2 regions of the Pseudoalteromonas sp. G5_S1_54_S4 genome follow, and region 2 is predicted to be linked to the other one. Evidence: predicted binding sites of a transcription regulator. Region 2 holds the regulator's gene; the other holds the start of a gene.
The links. The regulator sigma-54, encoded in region 2, starts transcription at its own class of promoters, with help from an activator protein. The targets are predictions, from matches to a motif close to GTTGGCACGNNNNTNGNNT.
Positions count from the first base shown of each region.

Region 1: the regulator sigma-54 is predicted to act here: its motif matches at 5,249-5,267, upstream of glnA (glutamate--ammonia ligase).

Region 1 covers NZ_JBQKUL010000014.1:17,980-26,018, forward strand. The annotation lists gene ACTRWE_RS07505 (DUF2959 domain-containing protein) at 1-49, shown strand, start outside; gene ACTRWE_RS07510 (MBL fold metallo-hydrolase) at 188-1,279, shown strand; gene ACTRWE_RS07515 (BLUF domain-containing protein) at 1,368-1,793, shown strand; gene ACTRWE_RS07520 (CBM9 family sugar-binding protein) at 1,873-2,601, shown strand; gene typA (translational GTPase TypA) at 2,991-4,814, opposite strand; gene glnA (glutamate--ammonia ligase) at 5,323-6,729, shown strand; gene ACTRWE_RS07535 (DUF4124 domain-containing protein) at 6,844-7,365, shown strand; gene glnL (nitrogen regulation protein NR(II)) at 7,446-8,039, shown strand, end outside.
Region 2 covers NZ_JBQKUL010000048.1:10,118-18,156, reverse strand. The annotation lists gene kdsC (3-deoxy-manno-octulosonate-8-phosphatase KdsC) at 1-14, shown strand, start outside; gene lptC (LPS export ABC transporter periplasmic protein LptC) at 11-565, shown strand; gene lptA (lipopolysaccharide transport periplasmic protein LptA) at 555-1,094, shown strand; gene lptB (LPS export ABC transporter ATP-binding protein) at 1,091-1,816, shown strand; gene ACTRWE_RS15745 (RNA polymerase factor sigma-54) at 2,151-3,650, shown strand; gene hpf (ribosome hibernation promoting factor) at 3,677-3,964, shown strand; gene ptsN (PTS IIA-like nitrogen regulatory protein PtsN) at 3,969-4,421, shown strand; gene rapZ (RNase adapter RapZ) at 4,441-5,283, shown strand; gene ACTRWE_RS15725 (HPr family phosphocarrier protein) at 5,303-5,575, shown strand; gene mgtE (magnesium transporter) at 5,715-7,073, shown strand; gene ACTRWE_RS15715 (YgiQ family radical SAM protein) at 7,151-8,039, opposite strand, start outside.

The sequences.
Region 1 (8,039 bases), on a different contig from region 2:
ATCGATTGAAGACTCAAATAAATTTATTGAGCAAATGAATAAATCCTAAATATTTAACCTATTAAACTGAGCCCGCTAAAAATAGCGGGCTTTTTTATACACACTTTTTGTTACTTTTTTGTCCTTTTTTAGCAAACTGCTTTTGTTACACTTTCAGTAAGATAAAAATAACAACTAAAAATGAATTATGAAAATACATACACTTAGCTTAATCATCGCCTCCAGTGTGCTCGTTGCATGCAGCACTGCGAATAATATTGAGGTTATTGCTGGCCCTAATACCGTTATTCCACTTCATCAACAAGGTGAGCAAGCTGGGCGCTACCACAACCTCTACCCAGGCAAAAAAAGTTATCCTGTTAGCTGTGAAACTGATTGCTACCCAAAAAACAATAACTTAGTTTGTGAAACAGAGGCTGAAAATTGCCAATATCAAGGTCAGCAAAAAAATCCGCAGGTTAATGCGGGCTTTACTATTCGTTGGCTCGGACACGCAGGCTTTGTGATCAAAACCCCGAATGGCCAACAAGTTGTATTTGATCCCGTAAAAGAGCAATTTGACTCGCCTATTGATTTAGCTTTTCGCCTTACATCGGGATTTTATCGCAAGCCTGGCGACTGGCTCACTGACAATGAATTGAAAAACTTAGTCGCCGTTATGTATTCTCACATTCACTACGATCATTTCAATAAAGCCGATATTGAAGAAATTGGTAATCAGCCTCGCTACCTAACCCCCCTTGGCATGGCTGATAACTTTCCAACAGGTGGCTTTAACATTAGTGAAATGGCATGGTATGCAAAAACTAAAATTGATGATCTAACCATTCATGCGCTACCTGCGCATCATTTTAGTAACCGTGTGTTAGTGCCTTTTATTTATGAAGATAATAATAAAGACCTATGGAATGGCTGGTTACTTGAGCAAAGTGGCAGCACTTTATTTTTTGCAGGCGACACTGGTTATTCAAAACACTTTAACGATATACAGCAAAAATATGGCGATATCGATGTATGCTTAATGCCTATTGCCTCTTATTACCATAAAGAGAACGGCAACTGGTACCGTTATGTACATACCACTCCTGAGGATGCATTAACCGCAGCACAAGCGCTTAACTGTAAAGTAATGATACCGTGGGGCTATGGTAACTCAAGTTGGAAGATGGGCGATCACAGCAGCCACTCTGCACTACTGCGCTTATTGCATATGCATAAAAAAATGGATTCGAAGATCCCTCTGTATATTTTAAATGAAGGTGAAAGCATCCAGCTTTAATTAGTCATTTACGCAAAATGCGTTTACATAATTAGTAATAACCCCCTCACTGAACTATCTTTAATTAACTAAACAGTCAGGGGGTTTTATGTTTCTTGTGCGACTCATTTACGCCAGTAAAATAAGTAGTGGTTTTGGGCCAGAAGATATAGAAAGTATCTTACAAAGTGCGCGAACCTACAATGTAAAAACAAATGTCACCGGCATGTTATGTTTTAGTAATGAGTACTTTTTACAATGCCTTGAAGGCTCCAGAACCGCTGTTAATAATACCTATCAACAAATATTAAATGACAAACGCCACCACAATGTAATTATGCTCAACTATACCCAAATTCCCGAAAGAGAGTTTGAAACATGGTCAATGGGCTATGTGCCGCAATCACAGCCAACCGAATTACTTAATCTAAAATACTCGGGTAACATTGACTTTAACCCTTTTAAAATGTCGGGTGAAAGCGCGCATTTATTAATGTTGGCATTAAAAACAAGCATAACTGGGGCAATAAGTTAATATAATAAATACAACTATGAGATTGTTTTTAATTGCTATTTAAGCCAAGCTAAATCATCTTTAATTGATGAGCTTATTAATGAAAAAAACACTACTCGCTTTTAGTTTACTTTTCACCCAACCACTTATGGCTATTGAAGTTAGTCATACATCAACAGCTATTATTATTGATGGTGTCTCTGAAAGTACATGGGATAGCGCCACATGGCATCCTATGCCGCACCTAATGGATGGCGCACTTCCCTCATCAGAGGCCGATTTTAAAGGCCGCTACCGCCTTCTGTGGGATGAAAACTACTTGTATTTACAAGCAGATATTAGTGACGATGTGCTGATTGATACTCACCCAGATCCAACTGATAAATACTGGGATGATGATGCCTTAGAAGTGTTTATAGATAGTGACGCATCGGGTGGGAATCATCAGTTTAATCATACCGCGTTTGCTTATCACATTGGCCTTGATAACCAAGCAGCCGATTATGGTCCTGATAAAAAAGCGCATTTATATACCGACCATTTAGTTAGTAACTGGAAGCGTAATACCACTGCGCCCTATAACATCACATGGGAAGTGGCGATAAAACTCTACCCGAATGATTATCAACAAGGCGCAAAAAATACACCGCTTAAATTAACTGAAAAACACGTCATTGGTTTTATGCTCGCCTACTGCGATAACGATGGTAGCGAAGTACGTGAACACTTTATGGGCTCACACGAAGTACAGCCAGTGAACGGTGACAGAAACCGTGGATTTATCGACGCCAGTGTATTTGGCAAAATCACTCTACTACCAAAAAAGTGATGTAAGTTAGCGTGTAGCTTGGGTTGAGCGAAGCGAAACCCAACGAAAACATACCCTACCAACAAAAACAGCTGCTTTTCATTATCGTCTGCTTTAAGCCCTTCCTCTTTTACTTTTCATTCCCTTCTCTTTGTGCAAACATTTTTAAGTGAATTATTCACAAAGAGGATAAGAGGCGCAGCGCTTTTAGAGGAAAAACAATATGTTGCATGGTTTATAAAGTCTAGCGGCTTTCACCTAATAGCCATATTAATACCAAGCGATTCAATGACACTGTTCTAATCTGACAGCTGACGACTTATAGCTAATAGCGCTTGTTTTCACCCACAAAAAAGCCGCTGTATTTTGCAATACAGCGGCTTTTAAAATCATGATTCTAAATTAATAGATTATGACTTAGGCGCACGCCCCGCACGTTTACGCTCATTTTCAGTTAAATGACGTTTACGAATACGAATGTTCTCAGGTGTAACTTCTACTAACTCATCATCAGCAATAAACTCAAGCGCTTGCTCAAGTGAATAGTTAAGAGCTGGTGTTAGTGTTTGTGCTTCATCGGTACCAGATGCACGAACGTTAGTAAGTTGCTTACCTTTAAGCGCATTAACTGTAAGGTCGTTATCACGGCTATGAATACCGATAACCATACCTTCGTATACTTCAACACCGTGACCGATGAATAAACGGCCGCGCTCTTGTAAGTTAAATAATGCGTTAGTTAGTGCTTTACCTGTTGCATTTGCAATCATTACACCGTTCTTACGAACACCTAGCTCGCCACCTTTGTGCGGACCGTAGTGATCGAACGTATGGTAAAGTAAACCAGAACCCGATGTTAACGTCATGAACTCAGTTTGGAAACCGATTAAACCACGGCTTGGGATCATAAAGTCCAAACGCATACGGCCTTTACCATCTGGGGCCATATCAGTAAGCTCACCCTTACGAAGACCAATTTGTTCCATGATAGAACCCTGGTGCTCTTCTTGACAGTCAATTGTTAGTGTTTCATACGGTTCTTCTAACACACCATCAACAGTACGTAAGATAACTTCTGGACGAGATACAGCTAACTCGTAACCTTCACGACGCATGTTCTCGATTAAGATACCTAAGTGTAATTCACCACGACCCGATACACGGAAGCTATCTGGGTTATCAGTGTCTGCAACGCGAAGTGCAACGTTGTGTACTAGCTCTTTGTCTAAACGCTCACGGATATTACGTGATGTTACAAACTTACCTTCTTTACCACAGAAAGGTGAGTTATTTACAGAGAACGTCATCGTTACTGTTGGCTCATCAACACTTAGTGGAGGTAATGCTTCAACGTTGTTAGGACAACAAAGCGTATCTGAAATCTTAAGCTCGCCAAGACCCGTTACCGTTACGATGTTACCAGCGTAAGCTTTGTCAGTGTCAATACGCTCAAGACCTAAGTAGCTTTGTACTGAACCAATTTTACCGTTACGTTTAGACCCGTCAGCGCTAATAACCGTAACTTGTTGGTTAGGTACAACTGAACCGCGTTTGATACGACCAATGCCAATTACACCTTTATAAGAGTTGTAATCAAGCTGTGAGATCTGCATTTGGAAGTCACCTTCAGGATCTGCATCCGGTGGTGATACTTCGTCAACGATCATCTTGAACATAGGTTCCATGTTATCAGATGCTTCGTCTAAATCTAATGTAGCCCAACCATTGATTGCTGATGCGTAGATTACTTTAAAGTCTAACTGTTCATCAGTTGCGCCTAGGTTGTCGAATAAATCAAAGATTTGATCCATAACCCAATCAGGGCGAGCACCTGGCTTATCAATTTTATTGATAACAACGATTGGCTTTAAGCCTTGCGCGAATGCCTTTTGCGTTACGAAACGCGTTTGTGGCATTGGACCTTCCTGAGCATCAACAAGTAGTAATACTGAGTCAGCCATCGAAAGTACGCGTTCAACTTCACCACCGAAGTCGGCGTGTCCAGGAGTATCTACGATATTGATATGGTAATCATTCCATGAGATAGCGGTGTTTTTCGCTAAAATGGTAATACCACGTTCTTTTTCAATGTCGTTTGAATCCATCACGCGCTCTTCATTACCGCCGCGTGTTTCTAATGTACCTGATTGCTCAAGTAGTTTATCAACCAGTGTTGTTTTACCGTGGTCAACGTGGGCGATAATTGCTATATTTCTTAACTTTTCGATGCTCATATATTCACTCAGAGAAATTGAATCTCATTGATCCTGCAGGGGCTATACGTTCTCACCTGCGCTTTCACGAGATGTCCCAGCATAGGATTTAAAAGGGCGCATATTATCCCCTATAAATGGAATGGATGAAAGTTTATCCAAAATAAAATTTCAAACTTTCTCAATAAAATAATTAACCCATTGTTTTAAAATAATTAATTATGATAATTAATTTTTAGATATTTATATAAAAAGATGGTTTTGGGTTAATTTAAAGCGACTTTACTGCGTATTTTGCATTTTCTTTGTGCTAGTCTAAGGTGATTAATTTACAAGCAATTATTGCTTTGTAAATATTGCACCATTTTGGAAAAATTACGCACTAAGATGGTGCTTAATCTATATCACCTTTATTTTATTTATATTTTTTTACATAAAAAACAAATAATTATAATAGTGGCACAAAATCAGCTTGTATATATTCAACGTATCTAAGCAGCAATAATAAAACCCAATAGTTGGAGGACACATGTCACAATCGGTTTTAGATTTTATTAAAGAAAATGACGTTAAGTTCATTGATTTACGCTTTACTGACACAAAAGGTAAAGAGCAACATGTTTCTATTCCTCATCATCAAGTTGATGAAGACTTTTTTGAAGATGGAAAGATGTTTGACGGTTCTTCAATTGCTGGCTGGAAAGGCATCAACGAATCAGACATGGTGTTACTACCAGATGCAGATTCAATTAAACTTGACCCTTTCACAGAAGAAACAACCCTAATCGTTCGTTGTGACGTGGTTGAACCTTCTACATTACAAGGTTACGAACGCGACCCTCGCTCAGTTGCTAAGCGCGCTGAAGAGTACATGCGCTCTACGGGTATTGCTGACACTGTTTTATTTGGCCCAGAACCAGAGTTTTTCGTATTTGACGACGTTAAATACAAATCTGACATGTCTGGTTCAATGTACAAAATTGATTCTAAGCAAGCAGCTTGGAACTCAGATAAAGAATATGCAGATGGCAACACAGGCCATCGCCCAGGTGTTAAAGGCGGTTACTTCCCAGTTGCACCTGTTGATGATTTCCAAGATTGGCGTTCTGCAACGTGCCTAGTTTTAGAAGAAATGGGTCAAGTTGTTGAAGCGCATCACCACGAAGTGGCGACTGCCGGTCAAAACGAAATTGCAACGCGCTTTAACACTATGGTGTTAAAAGCCGATGAAATCCAAGAAATGAAATATGTTATCCACAACATGGCTCACCTTTACGGTAAAACGGCAACGTTTATGCCTAAGCCGGTTGTTGGTGATAACGGTTCTGGTATGCACTGTCACCAGTCTTTAGCAAAAGATGGCGTAAACTTATTCGCAGGTGATAAATACGGCGGACTTTCTGAAGATGCACTTTACTACATTGGCGGTATTATCAAACATGCTAAAGCGATCAACGCTTTTGCTAACGCGTCAACTAACTCGTACAAACGTTTAGTACCTGGTTTTGAAGCACCGGTAATGCTTGCATACTCGGCTCGTAACCGTTCGGCATCAATCCGTATTCCAGTGGTTCCATCTGCAAAAGGTCGTCGTATCGAAGTACGCTTCCCAGATCCAACAGCTAACCCATACCTTGCTTTCTCTGCAATGCTTATGGCTGGCCTTGACGGAATTAAAAACAAGATCCACCCTGGCGATGCTATGGACAAGGACTTATACGACTTACCAGCTGAAGAAGCGGCAGAAATTCCAACAGTTGCTTCTTCATTAGATGAAGCATTAGCTGCGCTTGATTCAGACCGTGAATTCTTAAACCAAGGTGGTGTATTCACCAATGACTTAATCGATGCTTACATCGCACTTAAGTCAAAAGAAGTTGAAAAACTTAACGTGACAACTCACCCAGTTGAGTTTGAAATGTACTACAGCTGTTAATTTATTAACCGATAAATAATGTGTGTTTTAAGCCCGCTTTGCGGGCTTTTTTTATGGTAAATTTAACGGTTCTACACTAAAGTGAAGTTAGTTTAAACAATGCAGGATAGCTGGATGGTAGGTAAGATTTTGTTGCTATTAATAGCTTTAATGTTAAGCCTTAATAGCCATGCGAGCGATAAAAAAATTTACGCATGGAAAGACAAAAATGGGGTGCTGGTTTTTTCAGATACTCCTCAGCCTGGCGCTAAAGAGGTTAAACTCACGAGCCAACATCTCAGCATGCCCGCTACAAACACCGATATTCTTGATACTGCTCCTACTAAAACAGCAGTAAAGTTTAGTATTAGTATTTCATCGCCTGAACCAAACCAAACTATCAGGGAAAACACCGGCTCTGTGTATGTCTCTACCCGTGTTGCTCCTCGATTTGAAGCTGGATTTACCATTGGTTTATTTTTAAATGGCGTTGCCATTGGTGAACCTAGTGACACCACTACACTGGCGTTAAGAGATGTGGAGCGAGGCCAACACACACTGCAAGTTAAACTTTATAATAAACAAAATCAGGTAATTGCAACCAGTCCTGACAGTGTATTTTTTATGCACCGTAAAGGCCTTAACATAGGTCGATAATTACAATTAAGTACGCGTGTTTAGCGTATATTTTCTAAAAACCTTGCCTACCTTCCCAGGCGCACTAAAATGGTGCAATGATGATTAATAAAACACATTTTAGCCCAGAGCTACTGAATATAATTTGGCAAAACCAAACCACTGCCCTGATGTTACTTGATGAAAGCTTTCAGCTTATTTACGCTAACACCAGTGCCAGTGAATTACTTGGCTTAGGCGAAAAACGTTTGCTAGGACAAGCATTCGACGATTTATTTAACTACCATTCTATCGACTTAAAACGCATTGCACAGTACTCGTTAGTTGATGGTGTAGACTGCCACCAGCACAGGGCTGACGTGGTGTTTATCGATTCTCGCCATGCAAAATTAGCGGTGAGTACTCGGCGAATAAAACATAACGACACCTATTATATTTTATTTGAATGTCGACAAACCGATGACGAAATAAAACATGACCAAGTCTCAAATCAAATGCATCAATACCAAGCTGCACGTAACTTAATTCGCGGTTTAGCCCATGAAATTAAAAACCCGCTGGGTGGAATTCGCGGGGCGGCGCAATTATTGCAGTATGAGGGTGATCAACAAGAAAGAGATCAATGTGCAGAACTGATAATTGAACAAGCCGATCGGTTGCGTGAATTAGTTGATAGACTCCTTGGGCCTAACCAA
Region 2 (8,039 bases):
GAACGAGTTCATGAATGTAGCGCGCATTATACTGAGCGTTTTATTCATAAGCTGTATGGTTTGGCTTTGGTATCCTTATTTTACTAAGGTTGATATTACTGCAAGCGAAGAAACACAAGTTATTGCTAAGCCTGATTATACCGCTATTGAGCTAAAACAAACGGCTTATAATGAACAAGGTAAAGTGAGCCATAAGATAACTGCGGTAAAAATGGAGTTGTATCAACAACTCGGTTTTACCTTTTTTGAAAAGCCTATATTCACTTTATACAATGATCAGCAAACATGGCGTATTAACGCCGATGAAGCCACCCTCTACGACGACCGTCAACTGGTGTTAGAAGGTAATGTAACCGCTCAAAACTTAGTAGATAACGCCATGATCGATACGATCACCGCCCAGACCATCAATGTTGATATAAAACTATTAACCATGCAATCACAGCAGCCTGTCGTTATTACAGGACCTAATTTAAAAATCACAGGTAAAGGCCTTGAGGCCGATTTAAAAACCGAGGTGATTAAACTTATTAACCATACGCGAACCCTATATTATGACCAATAACCTATTTAAAATTTTAATTGTTCCCTCACTATTAATTGCTTTTAACAGTAATGGTGCTAAACCTGCTGAAGCCCCCGCTGCTAATCAAATTTCAATTAGTGCAGATAAGCAAGAAGGTCAATTAAAAGAAAACGTAGGCATTTTTGAGAAAAATGTTGAAATTATTCATGGTAATCGCCGTATCACAGCTGACCGTTTAGAAGTGCATAAACGCGATGACCTAGGCGATAACAAACAGTTATTAATTGCCACAGGCAGCCCTGCATATTTTGAAGAAACACAAGCTGATGGCACCATAATGAGTGCCAGTGCTAATGAAGTGCGTTACGATGTGTCGCTGCGTTTTTTAACCTTAATCGGCGATGCAAGCATTGCTCAAGCAGGTCAAAAAATAACAGCTAAAAGTATCACTTACGATATCGAGCAGCAGTTAATTAGCGCAGAAAAAGACGAAAACTCAACAGACCGTGTACACACTATTTTAGTCCCTGTTGAAAATAAAAAAGAAGATGATAAAGGCCAACCATGAGCACATTAAAAGCAGAGCTATTAGCTAAAAGCTACAAAGGTCGTGAAGTTGTAAAAAACGTTGGCCTAGAGGTTGAAGCTGGCAGTATTGTGGGGTTACTTGGCCCTAATGGTGCAGGTAAAACCACCACTTTTTATATGATTGTAGGCCTTGTGCCTAGCGATAAAGGCAAAATATCAATTGATGATAAAGATATTACTTTATTACCGATGCACAGCCGAGCGCGTTTAGGGATTGGTTATTTACCGCAAGAGTCGTCTATTTTTAGAAAGCTGACTGTTTATCAAAACTTAATGGCTATCTTAGAAACACGTAAAGAATTAAATAAACAACAACGCGAAGATACCTTAAATAATTTACTTGATGAATTTAGCATTCAGCATATCCGCGATAGTCAAGGTATGGCTTTATCAGGTGGTGAACGTCGCCGCGTAGAAATTGCTCGCGCGTTAGCAGCAAACCCTAAATTTATCCTTTTAGACGAACCCTTTGCGGGGGTTGATCCTATCTCAGTATTAGATATTAAAAAGATTATAGAGCATCTTAAAAACCGTGGCATTGGCGTACTTATTACAGACCATAACGTGCGCGAAACACTTGATGTTTGTGAAAAAGCCTACATAGTTTCTCATGGGGAGTTAATTGCATCAGGCACTCCTGAATACGTATTAAACGATAAAACAGTACGCGATGTTTATTTGGGCGAGCAGTTCAAGCTCTAATATGTGTGTTATTCCACTAAGCATCTGCTAAGATTAATCATACTTAGGTCTGTTGACCTTTCAAGGTTGAATTTGCAGCAGTCTGTTTGGTATTTAGGCAAGGCAGAGCCTATGTGGTGTGGTATTCCCCATAAATAGGCGATAACGCAGCATCAATGCCAAACAGGCGCAGCCCTTCGGGTTCTGCCTAGGGACGATTTACTCTTTGTTGCTCGGTTTTGACTTAGCCCACTAGGTTACAAACCTCGCGCCGCAATTAAACCGCCCCTAGTTTGAACAAATTTTAATCCGTAAAGGTCAACAGACCGTAATTTAAAAGGATTGTTAGAGATACATGAGGCAATCATTACAGCTGCGCATGGGCCAGCAACTTACAATGACTCCACAGTTGCAACAAGCAATTCGCTTATTGCAACTCAGTACATTGGATCTCCAGCAAGAAATTCAAGAAGCGCTCGATAGCAACCCCTTGCTTGAAGTTGAAGAACACGATTACAGCGAAGACACTGCAGGTAAAAACGAACAAAAAGCCGATAACGATGACTTAACGCTAAGTGCCTCAGCTGACGATAAACCTAGCGAGTATGAGCAAGATAGCGGCGAAGCAATGACCAAAGACACCATTAGCGATGATATGGCTATGGATGTTACTTGGGATGAATATATGAGCGCTGCGCCTGCCTCTTCATCGGGCCCAATGCCAGAAGATGAATCTATTTATCAAGGCTCTTCGACTGAAACGCTGCATGAGTATTTAATGTGGCAGCTTCAACTGACGCCGTTTAGTCCTACCGATGAAGCGATAGCTATTGCAATTGTAGAAGCTGTGGACGACTCAGGGATTCTAACCCTTAGCTGTGAAGAAATATTAGAAAGCTTTAACCAAGAAAACGACGGCGAAGATGAAGTTGAACTTGACGAAATAGAAGCGGTACTAAAGCGTATTCAACTATTTGATCCAGTGGGAATAGCCGCGCGTAGTTTACAAGAGTGCTTGTGTATTCAGCTAAATCAATTTGATAAAGACACACCTTTTTTAAACGAAACAAAAATGATCTTAACCGATCATATTGATTTACTTGCTGCACGTGACTATCGCACGTTGATGAAAAAAACAAAGCTTAAAGAAGATGAGCTTAAAGAAATCATGACGTTGATTCATACGCTCAGCCCAAAACCGGCAGACACTATTGTTAGAGAAGAGTCTGAATACGTTATTCCTGATGTGTCGGTTAAAAAAGTTAAAGGTCGTTGGGTAGTTGAATTAAACCCAGATAGCATGCCTAAGATCAGAGTAAATAGCCAATATGCAGCTATGTCGCGTACGGTTAAATCAAGTGGTGATAGCCAGTTTATTCGCTCGCACTTACAAGAGGCTAAATGGTTTATAAAAAGCTTAGAAAGTAGAAATGACACGCTACTTAAAGTAACCAACTGTATTGTGCAACAGCAACAGGCCTTTTTTGAACACGGTCCTGAGGCTATGAAGCCTATGGTGCTTAACGATGTGGCTGAAATGGTGGAAATGCACGAGTCGACTATATCGCGTGTTACTACGCAAAAATACATGCATACACCACGTGGCATTTTTGAGCTTAAATATTTCTTTTCAAGCCATGTAAGTACTGAAAATGGTGGCGAATGTTCATCAACAGCAATACGTGCATTAATTAAAAAATTAATCGCTGCAGAAAACTCAGCTAAACCATTGAGTGATAGTAAAATTGCAGATATATTGGCAGAGCAAGGAATTAAAGTAGCGAGGAGAACCATTGCAAAATATCGCGAATCTCTAGCTATTCCCCCGTCTAATCAACGTAAAAGTTTGATTTAAGGCGTACAACAAAGAGGAAAATGTTTATGCAACTGAATTTAACTGGTCGCCATGTAGATATTACCGACTCGCTTAGAGACTACGTAAATAGTAAATTTTCGAAGTTACAGAGGCACACTGATCACATAACGAATGTGCACGTTATTCTCGATGTAGAAAAACTAAACCAAAAAGCTGAAGCAACCGTTCATGTTAGTGGCGCTGAGATTTTTGCCTCTACTGAGCATCAAGATATGTATGCCGCTATAGACTCGCTCATTGACAAGCTAGATCGTCAAGTAATTAAACACAAAGAGAAACTTGCTCGACACTAACACTATGAAACTAAGCTCACTTATCTGTCAGGACTGCAGTAAAGCTGCGGTCCTTTTTAATAGTAAAAAAAGAATTTTAGAATTTATCAGTGAATTGGCTCACAATAAGCTGCCCTATTTAACACAACAAGATATTCTTAATGCATTAACTGCAAGAGAAAAGCTTGGAAGTACAGGCATTGGCCGAGGCATTGCTATTCCACATGGTCGCATGAGTGGTGCTCAAGAGCCCCTTGCTTTGATTTTAGTGAGCGAAACAGCTATTAATTTTGATGCGATTGATAACCGACCGGTTGACATTTTTGTCGCGTTAATTGTTCCCGATGGCGATAATCAGCAGCATTTGAAGACGCTAGCCACGATTGCTGATAAGCTCAATGATAAAGAATTTTGTAAACAGTTACGCGCCGCCAAATCGGATAGCGAACTGTATCAGGTTATCGTCAGTCAACCGTAGTAATAAAGAAAGGTGATAAATGGAATTAATAATTATAAGCGGTCGCTCAGGGTCAGGTAAATCTGTGGCGTTACGCGTTGTGGAAGACTTAGGCTATTATTGTGTAGACAATATTCCTCTTAATTTATTACCATCATTAGTGCGCAGCGTTTCCGACAGTTATAATAAAATTGCCGTGAGTGTTGATGTGCGTAACTTACCTAAAGAGCAACAGCAGTTTAATGAAATACTCGAATATTTACCTGGTTTTACTAAACCAACGGTATTTTATTTAGACAGTGACGATCAAACATTAATAAAACGCTTTTCAGAAACGCGTCGTCTTCACCCTTTATCTATTGATTCTTTGCCGCTTGATTTAGCCATAAAAAAAGAAAAACAACTGCTTGATGTATTGATTAATCGTGCTGATTATATGATTGATACCACAGATTTAAGTGTGCATCAGCTTGCTGAGTCTATTCGTGAAAAAATACTCGGTAAAAAAGATAAACAACTGATCATTACCTTTGAGTCATTTGGTTTTAAACATGGCATCCCTAAAGAAGCAGATTACGTATTCGATGCCCGCTTTTTACCAAACCCGCATTGGGAGCCTGAACTTAAGCCACTTACTGGGCTGGATCAACCAGTAAAAGACTACCTAGCAAGTCACAGCATAGTGCAAAAATTTACATGGCAAATTCAAACATTTGTGCAAACATGGCTGCCGCATTTAGAACGAAATAACCGCAGCTACTTAACCATTGCAATTGGCTGTACCGGTGGGCAACACCGCTCTGTTTATTTAGCGCAAACCATTGGTGAAAGCTTTGCAATGAGCCATCCTAATGTAAAAATTCGCCACCGAGAACAAGAATAATACCGAGTGAGAACATGCAATGCGGTTAGAAAATACATTTTTAATAAAAAACAAATTAGGATTACACGCTAGAGCGGCGACAGTATTAGCTCAGCTTTCTGTGCAATTTGATGCCACAATCACTTTATTTCAGGATGACAAACAAGCCGCTGGCGATAGCGTGCTGGCACTTATGTTACTCGAAAGCAGCCAAGGCAAAGAAGTTAAGGTGGTATGCGAAGGCCCCGACGCTGAGCCTGCACTTAGCGCAATAGGTGAACTCATCGACCAACGATTTAATGAGCAAGAATAAAAAAGTTCATTATTAACTCATCATCCTAAGCTTATGTTAATAGTGGTTGAGTTAGTTTGCTCACATAAAGTAAGATAAACTAAAATTGAATAGCATTTATACCCTTCCAGCATGTAATACAATTTAATTAAGGACGCCAATGCCTGAAGCTTTAGAACAAGATATTCCACTACAACAACTAAAACAGGTGACTAAGTCACTAAATAGTGGTCAATTTGTTCAAGTTAGACGCATGCTGGCAAAAACGGCGCCTTGTGATACCGCACTTCTTTTAGAATCATCCCCGCATAAAATTCGCCGTATGCTCTGGCAGCTTGTTGATCCTGATGTACAAGGTGATGTGCTTGAAGAGCTGTCTGAAGATGTACGTTTGGGCATTATTGCGCAAATGGCACCCGAGCACATTGCTGCCGCAACCGAAGACATGGGCCATGATGACTTAGGGGAAGTACTACGTAGCCTACCTGACACCGTTTATAAAGATGTTGTTAGCGCTATGGATATTCAAGATAGAGAACGTGCAACGCAGGCTTTATCGTATCAAGAGCGCTCTGCTGGCGCATTGATGAATATAGATACCGTTACTATTCGCCCCGATGTGACTCTAGATGTGGTACTGCGTTATATTCGCTTACGCGGCGAATTACCTGAGGGTACAGATGACTTATATGTGGTTGATGAAAATAACTGCTTTTTAGGCGCCCTATCGCTGAGTACTTTATTAACTAATCCCCCTGAAAAAATTGTTCATGAGTTAATGGATGAAGACTGTGAGTCTATTCCTATTTCAATGGATGAGAGCGAAGTTGCACAATTGTTTGAGCGTCATAACTGGATATCGGCACCGGTTGTTGATGACAACGCACACTTGCTTGGGCGGATCACCATTGATGATATCGTTGATGTTATTCGTGAAGACGCTGAGCACAGTTTACTGGGTTTAGCGGGTTTAGATGATGAAGAAGATACCTTTGCACCTGTGTTGAAAAGCTCTAAAAAGCGCTCAATTTGGCTGGGTGTAAACTTACTAACTGCATTGCTGGCTGCAATTGTGGCGAGCTTTTTTGAAAACACCTTAGCTATATTACCAATTCTTGCTGTGCTCAATGGTATTGTCCCGTCAATGGGTGGGGTTGCAGGCAGCCAAACCTTAACTTTGGTTATTCGCGGTATTGCGGTGGGCCATATCAACCAAACTAACCAACGTTTTTTATTATTAAAAGAACTCGCTATCGGCGCGATTAACGGTATGGTTTGGTCTATCCTAATTGCCGGTGTCGTTGCGCTTTGGCAATGGGATTTCAAACTCGGTGGTGTTTTAGCGTTTGCTATGTTTATGAATTTAGTTGCAGCAGGTATTGCGGGTGCTAGTATCCCACTATTGCTTAAAAAAATGAAAATAGATCCCGCACTTGCAGGCAGTGTGGTACTAACCACAGTAACTGATATTGTTGGTATATTTGCCTTCTTAGGTACTGCGACTTGGTTATTGATTTAATCTTTTTATAAACAAAAACACCGCATCAATACGCGGTGTTTTTGTTTAAGCCGATAGTTACTTTACATAAGTTAAGGCTACTTAGCGCGCTGGCGATTACCACCTACCTTAGGTTTAGTGTTGGCTTTTTTAAACTGGCTAAAGCCAGTATGACGAGTAAGCGCAGGACGACCGCCCTTGTTACCTTTTCCGCCTTTGGTTTGTCTTTCATCTCGTCCTTCTTCAGGGACTAAACAGTTAGGTCCTTTACCAATAAGCTTGGCTTTGCCCATGTTACGCAGGGCTTCGCGGATCATTGGCCAACCGGCAGGATCGTGATAGCGTAAAATCGCTTTATGCAAACGACGTTGGCGCGCTCCCTTAGGCACAGGTACTTGCTCCGTATTATTTTTAATATTACGTAGCGAGTTCATTTCTGTGTGGTAAATGGTGGTTGCGTTGGCCATCGGTGATGGATAAAAATTTTGTACCTGATCAAGCTTAAAATCATTCGATTTCAACCATAAAGCCATGTTTACCATGTCTTCATCTTTAGTCCCCGGGTGAGCAGAAATAAAGTATGGAATTAAATACTGCTTTTTACCCGCTTCTTTTGAGTACTTATCAAATAACGCTTTAAATTCATCATAGGCGCCCATACCTGGTTTCATCATTTTTGATAATGGGCCATCTTCTGTGTGCTCAGGTGCTATTTTTAAATATCCACCAACATGATGGGTTACTAGCTCTTTAACGTAACGAGGATCACGTACTGCAAGGTCATAACGCACGCCCGAAGCAATTAAGATCTTTTTGATCCCTTTAACCTCACGCGCCTTTTTATATAAGTCGATAGTGGGTGTGTGATCGGTATCCATATGCTTACAAATATCAGGATACACACACGACAAGCGACGACACGTACTCTCTGCTTTTTTACTGGTACAACGCAGTTTGTACATATTTGCGGTTGGCCCGCCTAAATCA